Regions from separate parts of the Pseudomonas sp. MDT1-16 genome, predicted to be linked through region 3. Evidence: predicted binding sites of a transcription regulator. Region 3 holds the regulator's gene; each other region holds the start of a gene.

The links. Region 3 encodes sigma-54, which starts transcription at its own class of promoters, with help from an activator protein. Its sites were predicted from a motif close to ANTGGCATNNANNTTGCTNT; they were not measured.
Region 1: glnK (P-II family nitrogen regulator) is a predicted target of sigma-54. The motif match lies at 1,289-1,308, and genes of this name have one in related genera.
Region 2: ACYZT3_RS25125 (pilin) is a predicted target of sigma-54. The motif match lies at 1,693-1,712, and genes of this name have one in related genera.

Annotation. Positions count from the first base shown of each region.
Region 1 is NZ_CM142717.1:6,216,421-6,219,697, reverse strand. It holds gene ACYZT3_RS28850 (BRO-N domain-containing protein) at 1-394, opposite strand, end outside; gene ACYZT3_RS28845 (accessory factor UbiK family protein) at 836-1,096, opposite strand; gene glnK (P-II family nitrogen regulator) at 1,517-1,855, shown strand; gene ACYZT3_RS28835 (ammonium transporter) at 1,891-3,228, shown strand.
Region 2 is NZ_CM142717.1:5,441,204-5,444,480, forward strand. It holds gene ACYZT3_RS25115 (BON domain-containing protein) at 1-225, opposite strand, end outside; partial or broken gene ACYZT3_RS25120 (group II intron maturase-specific domain-containing protein) at 558-863, opposite strand; gene ACYZT3_RS25125 (pilin) at 1,230-1,646, opposite strand; gene pilB (type IV-A pilus assembly ATPase PilB) at 1,871-3,277, shown strand, end outside.
Region 3 is NZ_CM142717.1:1,245,501-1,248,777, forward strand. It holds gene rapZ (RNase adapter RapZ) at 1-254, opposite strand, end outside; gene ptsN (PTS IIA-like nitrogen regulatory protein PtsN) at 257-721, opposite strand; gene hpf (ribosome hibernation-promoting factor, HPF/YfiA family) at 734-1,042, opposite strand; gene ACYZT3_RS05510 (RNA polymerase factor sigma-54) at 1,116-2,609, opposite strand; gene lptB (LPS export ABC transporter ATP-binding protein) at 2,793-3,277, opposite strand, start outside.

The DNA of each region.
Region 1 (3,277 bases), 1.3 Mb from region 3:
GCAGCAAACTCAGCGACATCTCTGGCCAGTTCAACAGGCTCAGGATCGGGCGTTCGGTTGACGTTGGCTGTTGGGCATCTCTGAGGGCTGGCACTACGTCGTGGGTCAGCCATTCGCGCAGGCCTCGGTGTTCGGGGCAGTAGTGGTAGACCAGTAATGCATAGACGCCGGATTCGCTGATCAGCAGTGTGTCTTCTACCGTGCCGTGGATGAGCATTCGCACAGATTGGCGCTGGTCGGAATCGAGTTTGCGTAGTGCTCGTTCGTCGAGGAATAGTCTGAGCAATCGGCCGAGGTCGCGTGCGCTGAACCAGGCCTGGTTTTCCAGGAGGAGGGCGTGGAGGTGGAGTTTGTGGCGGGTGAAGGTGTGTGGGATCAGATAGTTGTCGTCCATAGAGCATCACTCAAACTCGCATTAAGGAAACTGCCGCTGATCGTCGCCAAACGAAAAGGGTGGCAGCTGTGCGCGGGTTGGCGAACCGGTGCATGCGAAAAACCGGCAGACCCGAAGGTCTCCCACGCCCAGCCGCCATAATTCGAGAGGGGAATAATGCCCAGAGTCGAACGTGGTTGCGGTGCGTCACATGCTATCCGGGTCGCCAAACCCAGTGCTGAACATTCAGCATTGGGTGAGCTTAGGAACCGGGGCTTTGTGGCGCAATCGGACGACGGTGTGATCTTTGTAGGACGTTGCCGAGATAGTGGCGGGGCGGAAGATCAAAAGATCGCAGCCTTCGGCAGCTCCTACAGGAGTGGTCGGTCCAGTGTGGGATGGCTGGAAGACTGAGGCGACCCTTATCGCGAGCAAGCTCGCTCCCACAGTTGATCGGAGGTGTTATTCGGTCGGCGGATTGAGCTTTGCTTCCAGCTCCGCCACTTTCGCCTCAAGACTTTCCAACCGTGCCCGCGTCCGTGCCAGCACGACCATCTGGCTATCGAATTCTTCCCGGCTCACCAGTTCCAGCTTGCTGAAGCCGCTCTGCAACAGGGCCTTGAACTGGCTTTCTATTTCGCTTTTCGGCAGTGGGGTGTCGCCGCTGAAGAGGCGGGAGGCGGTGCCGCTCAGGGCATCGAGGAAGTCTTTGGGTGCGAGCATGGGAAATGTCCTGTCAACAATGGCGGGCAGTGTATCACGCACTGTCTATAGTCAATCTCGCAGTCAGGGCTGCACGCTTTTCGCGCATGCGGCCGGACGGCAATGCACTGTTGTTGTGCGTATCAGTCGGGTCATTGCAGCGAAGTAGCTTGCGGCAGCGGCCAAGGGCTTGAAATCAGTGGGTTTTGGCGAGATGGCAAGCTTTCTGCTTAGTCGGTAGTGACCCATGCACTGATGCAGTCGCTGTGACGAATGCAGTGCGCCAAGCGGAACGGGGGAAAGTGTTTCGTGCGGAGTGGTTAGCAGGCGTCGGACGGGCAGGTAAGGCCGACGATGCGTTACAAAGCCAGGCACTGCGCTTAGACTTGAGTCGGGTTTGTTTTCCTGGGGCAAGTCCACCAAATTCGGGAGAGAGTTTTCATGAAGCTAGTCACTGCCATCATCAAGCCGTTCAAACTGGACGACGTACGCGAGTCGCTGTCCGAGATCGGCGTGCAGGGCATTACCGTTACTGAAGTCAAAGGCTTCGGTCGGCAGAAGGGTCACACCGAGCTGTATCGCGGCGCGGAATACGTGGTCGATTTCCTGCCAAAGGTGAAGATCGACGTCGCCATTGACGACAAGGATCTTGACCGGGTTATCGAGGCGATAACCAAGGCTGCCAACACCGGCAAGATCGGTGACGGCAAGATCTTCGTGGTCAATCTGGAACAGGCGATTCGCATCCGTACCGGCGAAACCGATACCGACGCAATCTAAGCCGCCACACACCCAACGCCCCAGGAGAAAACAAAATGACTCTGCGTAAATTCGCAGGGCTAGGAGCCCTGTTGTCCCTCGTAATGCCCAGCCTGGCTATGGCGGCAGACGAAGTGGCGGCCCCAGTCCTCAACTCCGGCGACACCGCCTGGATGATGACCTCGACAGCCCTCGTGCTGTTCATGACCATTCCCGGCCTCGCGCTGTTCTACGGCGGCATGGTTCGCTCCAAAAACATTCTTTCCGTGATGATGCAGTGCTTCGCCATTACCGGTCTGATCAGCATTCTGTGGGTCATTTATGGCTACAGCATCGCGTTCGACACCACCGGCATGGAACAGGGCGTCGTCAACTTCAACTCATTCTTCGGCGGCATGGGCAAGGCATTCCTCGCCGGTGTCACGCCATCGAGCCTGACCGGTCCCGCGGCGCTGTTCCCTGAGGCGGTGTTCATCACCTTCCAGATGACCTTCGCCATCATCACCCCTGCGCTGATCGTCGGTGCCTTCGCCGAGCGGATGAAGTTCTCCGCGATGCTGATCTTCATGGGCGTCTGGTTCACCCTGGTTTATGCACCAATCGCGCACATGGTCTGGTCCGGTAACGGCGGCCTGATGTGGGACTGGGGCGTGCTGGACTTCGCCGGCGGCACCGTGGTGCACATCAACGCCGGTGTAGCCGGTCTGATTGCCTGCCTGGTACTGGGCAAACGCAAAGGCTTCCCGACCACTCCGATGGCGCCGCACAACCTCGGTTACACCCTGATGGGTGCTGCAATGTTGTGGGTTGGTTGGTTCGGCTTCAACGCCGGTTCCGCTGCTGCGGCCAACGGCACTGCCGGTATGGCGATGCTGGTGACCCAGATCGCAACCGCCGCCGCTGCATTGGGCTGGATGTTCGCCGAGTGGATCACTCACGGCAAACCAAGTGCTCTGGGTATCGCTTCGGGTGTTGTGGCCGGTCTGGTTGCAATCACACCAGCCGCTGGCACCGTAGGCCCGATGGGTGCTCTGGTCATCGGCCTGGCAGCCGGCGTGGTGTGCTTCTTCTGCGCCACCACCCTGAAACGCAAACTCGGTTATGACGACTCCCTGGACGCCTTCGGTGTGCACGGCATCGGCGGTATCCTCGGTGCGATCCTGACCGGTGTCTTCGCTGCACCGGCCCTGGGTGGCTTCGGCACTGTCACCGACATCGGTGCACAAGTCTGGATTCAGTTGAAAGGCGTGGGCTTCACGGTGATTTACACCGCGATCGTCACCTACATCATTCTCAAGGTCCTGGACGCCGTCATGGGTCTACGCATCACTGAGGAAGAAGAGGCGGTCGGCATCGATTTGGCGCTTCACAACGAACGCGGCTACAACTTGTAAGTACGCGCACAAAAAACTTGCCCGGCTTGCCGGGCATTTTTTTGTCTGG
Region 2 (3,277 bases), 2.0 Mb from region 3:
GGTTTCAACCTTGATGTCAGTACCAGGAATGCCTTTTTCAGTCACAAGGTCTGCTTTGACTTTGGTAGTGATCCAGGTATCGGAAGTAGCTTCTTTAGCTTCGGTCACTTCACCGGCGGCCAGAACCATGGGTGACTGGGTAGCCTGGGTCTGAGCAAATGCAGCGTTGGCCATGGTCAGGGTCAGCGCGGTAGCAGTAGCGGCAGCGATAGCGAACTTCTTCATACGAGTAACTCCTGTTTTTCTATAAAGTCTGCTGCGTGTCTTGTCAGCAGGGTTACTGGAGATATTGCGAACGCTGTGCCAACTTTGAGACAGGAAATAAATCCTTATAAATCATCAGCTTAGTAGAATGACCAATTTTCGGAATCATGCAAATTGCATGACCTCGCTGTTATCGACATGCAAGTTGCGGGTTTTAACGCAGGCCTAAAGCCATGAATTGTCGGGATTTTCTTGCCGGCGTGATGACCATCAAATTCCAGAATCGAGTAGGAGGCGGATTTACATCCGCCGTCCTCTCACACCACCGTACGTACGGTTCCGTATACGGCGGTTCAGGTTACACAGCTAAGCCGATTTATCGTATCCAGTATCGAGACCAGCCCGAGTCGGTCCCACAGCTTCTTCGGCAGCGCCTGATTCATATGAGGCGCTCCCGAGTTCCACCATGGGCCTCGGCCATTGACTGCCGATTTACACGCCCGCGCCTCATTAAGTCCCAAGCGTATCAAGTTGCGCGCCCTCGTAGAGGGCCGCTTCCATTGACGCCAGACGACACAACGAAGCTTGTGACGCACCCAGCCGTCCAGTTCCTCAAGTGGCCGTTTGCTTTGGCTCAGCTTGAAGTAGCCCGCCCAACCACCCATCTCCCAGGGTAATTCGCGCGACCTACCTGCTTATGCCTGTCGGATCTACGACGTAGCGTTCCGTGCAAGTACTGGACTTTGAAGATTTTGGCCGTCTTACCCCGCTGCGCCGCCTCTATCCGCTTCCTGTTCGTCAGGCCAGCATTTTGCCTCGGGCTTCCTTCAGATTCGCAGTCACCCGCGACACCCTTGCCTCTGGCTAACACTTCCCCTTGCCGGGTGTGTAGAGGACTTTCACCTCCAGGTCACCAGCGTGGCCACCACAGCCCAGCTGGTTGCGCTTGCGCGCAACGCGCCATGCCTGGCGCACCAAAAAAATACCCCGCCATTAAGGCGAGGTAGGGTGCAGCCGGCGCTAAATCAAACGCCTGGGCAGCCAGTAGTCGAATAATCCTTGGCGGCATTGGTTACGCAAGTCCAACCGGCAGTCGCGCTACGAGAAAGGGTAACGGTCTTGCCCAGTACAGGTGCCGGGGCATTGATCAGCGTACATACAATGGTTCCGGTCCCCGCGGCAACAGTCCCCGTCACCGTAAGGTTGCAGTTCTGAGTAGCAGCAACAGTCGCATTGACGTTGGCAATGGTCGGATCGGCGGCCCCTGCGTTAATGACATCTTCATAAGGCACTTTCAGCGCCGAAATTTCGGCAATACCCGCCGTGACTTTGGCCCGCGCCTGGTACTTGGAATATTGCGGCAGCGCAAACGTCGCCAGAATCCCGATGATCGCCACCACGATCAACAGCTCGATCAGAGTAAAACCTTTTTGAGTATTCATAGACAAGCTCCGTGCATGAGTCGAAATCTCATGATCTGAACTAGTCGCAGCACAGCCCATGCCAAGCCCTTCGCCCCGTGTTGGGGGGCGTGCGAGCGTCACACACTCCTTTCCTACCCCCAGAATCCGCACTATCTGACACTTTTTGTCACCTGAACGTCGCTGGTTTGGTTCCTCCGCTTGACTAGGCTATAAGTCATGAACTGTCTGCGTCCGGTATCCCAATGAATGACATCGCCCTTAGCGGTCTGGCCAAGCAATTGGTCCTGGCCGAGCTGCTCACTGACAAAAGCGCGCAACAGGCGTATCAGCAAGCCCAACGCAATCACACCTCCCTGGTCAGCTACCTGGTGCAGAACAAGCTGGTGAAAAGCCGCCAGGTCGCCGAGATCGCGTCGGAACACTTCGGCATGACCTTACTCGACCTCAACTGCCTGGACAATGACACCCAACCAAAGGGTCTGGTCAGCGAGAAACTGATCCGCCAGCACCGCGCCCTGCCCCTCTGGCGGCGCGGCAACAGGTTGTTCGTGGGCGTTTCCGACCCGACCAATCATCAAGCCATCAATGACATCCAGTTCAGCACCGGGCTGAACACTGAAACCATCCTGGTGGAGGAGGATAAACTCAGCGACGCCATCGAAAAGTTCTTCGATACCCCAGGCACCGGCTTGGAAGACATGGCCGATGTCGACCTTGATGGTGTGGACATCGAGTCGATCGATGACAACAAACAGGACGCCATCGCCGGCCAGGATGCCGATGACGCGCCGGTGGTGCGCTTCGTCCACAAAATGTTGCTGGACGCGATCAAAAGCGGTTCTTCCGACCTGCATTTCGAACCCTATGAAAAAACCTACCGCGTTCGGATGCGTACCGACGGTATTTTGCGTGAAGTCGCCAAACCACCGATTCAACTGGCCAATCGCATCGCCGCGCGGCTGAAAGTCATGGCCCGCCTCGACATCTCGGAACGGCGCCGGCCCCAGGACGGGCGGATCAAGATGCGCCTGTCCAGGAGCAAATCCATAGACTTCCGGGTCAACACCCTGCCGACCCTATGGGGCGAGAAAGTGGTGATCCGGATCCTCGACCCGTCCAGCGCTCAAATGGGCATCGATGCCCTCGGCTATGAGCCCGATCAGAAAGACCTGTACATGGCCGCCCTCAAGCAGCCACAGGGGATGATTCTGGTGACCGGGCCCACCGGCTCGGGCAAAACCGTGTCGCTGTACACCGGGCTGAACATTCTCAATACCGTGGACATCAACATCTCCACCGCCGAAGACCCGGTGGAGATCAACATGGAAGGCATCAATCAGGTCAACGTCAATCCCAAACAGGGAATGGACTTCGCCCAGGCGCTGCGCTCATTTCTGCGACAGGACCCGGACGTGATCATGGTGGGCGAGATACGCGACCTCGAAACCGCCGAAATCGCCATCAAAGCCGCCCAGACCGGTCACCTGGTGCTGTCGACTCTGCACACCAACAGCGCCGCCGAAACCCTGACTCGCTTGCACAACATGGGCATTCAGGGGTTCAACATTGCTACCTCGATCAGCCTGATCATTGCCCAGCGCCTGGCACGCAAGCTGTGCAGCCATTGCAAGAAATCCATCGAGATTCCC
Region 3 (3,277 bases):
CACTGGATATGCCGGCTGCGCACTTCTTCCAGCAGCTCCGGAAAACGCGACAAGTGACTTGGCAAGTTACGCGCATCGATGGATACGGCAACCAGCGGTTGTGCCAGCTCGGTGTGAATCAACGCGCGTTCGGCCAGTTCCGGCAACAGGCCGGCGGGAAGGTTGTCGATGCAGTAGTAGCCGTTGTCCTCGAGAACATCGAGCGCGGTACTTTTACCTGAGCCGGAGCGGCCACTGACGATGATCAAGCGCATGATTACTGACCGTTTTGCTCGTCCAGGACAACCTGATACAAGGCTTCATTGCTCGGGGCGCTGCGCAGTTTTTCGCGCACTTCCTTGCGATCGAGCATGCTGGCGATCTGGCGCAGTAGCTCCAGGTGCGCATCGGTGGCAGCTTGCGGGACCAGCAGAACGAACAGCAGGTCAACCGGGGCACCGTCGATGGCGTCGAAATCGATGGGGGCGTCGAGGTGCATCAAGGCACTGATGGGCGAGTTGCAGCCCTTCAGGCGACAGTGAGGGATGGCGATGCCGTTGCCAAAACCGGTGGAACCGAGTTTTTCACGGGCGACCAGACTCTCGAAGACATCCTGCATCGCCAGATCCGGCACTTCGCGGTGGATAAGGTTGGCAATTTGCTCGAGGGCTTTCTTTTTACTGCCGCCCGGCACGTTCACGAGGGAACGGCCGGGGGTCAGGATGCTTTCAAGTCGGATCATGGGTTGGGAGTGTTAACGACCGGTCGCGCCCTGGAGGAGGCTTTGGGTCTTTTCCTTATGCTTTTTGAGTTGTTTATCCAGCTTGTCGGTCAGTGCGTCGATCGCCGCGTACATGTCGGTATGCTCCGCATTTGCGACCACTTCATTGCCGGGAATATGCAGCGTGGCTTCGATTTTCTGCTTGAGCTTTTCGACCGTCATCGTGACTTGCACGTTGGTGATCTTGTCGAAATGCCTCTCTAATCGTTCGAGTTTTTCGCCGATGTAGGTGCGAAGAGGTTCGGTCACTTCCAGTTGGTGTCCACTGATGTTGACTTGCATACAGCTCTCCTTCGTTGCCAGTGCATAAAGCGGCAGGCAGAAATGCCTGCCACTGGAACGCTGTGGCGTGGCTCTACATCAACCGCTTGCGTTCGCTCGAAGGCGCGATCCCGAGGGATTCGCGGTACTTGGCGACGGTGCGGCGAGCCACCTGAATGCCTTGTGCCTCCAGTAAACCAGCGATCTTGCTGTCACTCAACGGCTTTTTCTGATTTTCCGCGGCAACCAGTTTTTTGATGATCGCGCGGATCGCCGTAGACGAGCATTCACCGCCCTCAGAGGTGCTGACGTGACTGGAGAAAAAGTATTTCAGTTCATATATGCCCCGTGGGGTATGCATGAATTTCTGCGTGGTCACCCGAGAAATCGTCGATTCGTGCATGCCCACCGCTTCGGCGATGTCATGCAGGACCAGCGGTTTCATGGCTTCGTCACCGTATTCAAGAAAGCCGCGCTGATGCTCGACGATCTGAGTGGCTACTTTCATCAGGGTTTCGTTGCGGCTTTGCAGGCTCTTGATGAACCAGCGGGCCTCTTGCAACTGATTGCGCATGAAGGTGTTGTCGGCGCTGGTGTCGGCGCGGCGCACGAAACCGGCGTATTGAGCATTGACCCGCAGTCGTGGCACGGATTCCTGGTTCAGTTCCACCAGCCAGCGCTCGTTGTCCTTGCGTACGATCACGTCGGGAACGACGTATTCGGCTTCGCTGGACTCGATCTGCGAGCCTGGGCGCGGGTTGAGGCTCTGGACCAGTTCAATCACTTGGCGCAGTTCATCTTCCTTGAGCTTCATGCGACGCATCAGCTGGCTGTAATCGCGGCTGCCGAGCAGGTCGATGTAATCGGTGACCAGGCGTTTGGCCTCCACCAGCCAAGGGGTCTTGGCGGACAACTGACGCAATTGCAGCAGCAGGCATTCGCCCAGGTTGCGGGCGCCGATGCCAGCGGGTTCGAATTGCTGGATGCGGTGCAGGACGGCTTCGATTTCGTCCAGTTCGATGTCCAGTTCCGGATCGAAGGCTTCGAGAATCTCCTCGAGGGTTTCGTCCAGGTAGCCCTGATTGTTGATGCAGTCGATCAGGGTCACGGCAATCAGGCGATCAGTGTCGGACATCGGTGCCAGGTTCAGTTGCCACAGCAGGTGGCTTTGCAGGCTTTCGCCGGCCGATGTACGGGTGGTGAAATCCCACTCGTCGTCATCGTTACTCGGCAGGCTGCTGGCGCTGGTCTGGTAGACGTCTTCCCACGCGGTGTCGACAGGCAGCTCGTTGGGAATGCGCTCGTTCCAGTCACCTTCCTCGAGGTTGTCCACCGTCGGGGCGGTTTCCTGGTAGGAGGGTTCCGAAACATCGGCGTTGGGTGGCTGTTCCGCTTTGTCGGCCAAGGGGTCGGCGTTATCGAAGTCGTCGCCTTCTTCCTGGCGTTCGAGCATCGGATTGGACTCCAGGGCCTCCTGGATTTCCTGTTGCAGGTCCAGGGTCGACAATTGGAGCAGGCGGATGGCCTGTTGCAGCTGCGGTGTCATCGTCAGCTGCTGGCCCATTCTCAAGACTAGCGATGGTTTCATGGCAGGGGCTTAACACCTTATTCGCCGGCGCACATGCGCCATCCACTACAGGGCGCCGGAGCGCCAAACATAAGCAAATTATATGCCTGAAACTGCAACGTTTGCCTAGAGCGCTGTAACAATAAAAAAGTATTCATTTTTATCGAGACAAGCGTTCGGTCGACTAGCCAGGCACCTTAGTGCTTACAGGCGGAATTCATGGCCCAGGTACACTTCCTTGACCAGATCGTTGGCCAGGATGGTGGCAGAGTCACCTTCAGCTATCAGCTGGCCATCGTTGACGATGTAGGCGGTTTCGCAGATATCCAGGGTTTCACGAACGTTGTGGTCAGTGATCAGCACACCAATGCCCTTGGCCTTGAGGTGATAGATGATCTGCTTGATGTCGCCCACCGAAATCGGGTCCACGCCGGCGAATGGTTCGTCGAGGAGGATGAATTTCGGGTTGGTGGCCAGTGCCCTGGCGATTTCCACACGGCGGCGTTCACCCCCGGACAGACTCATGCCGAGGTTGTCGCGGATGTGGCTGATGTGGAATTCCTGCAGCAGGCTTTCCAGCTCTTTGCGACGACCGGTCTTGTCGAGCTCCTTGCGGGTCTCGAGGATTGCCATGATGTTGTCAGCTACCGAGAGTTTGCGGAAGATCGATGCTTCTTGCGGAAGATAGC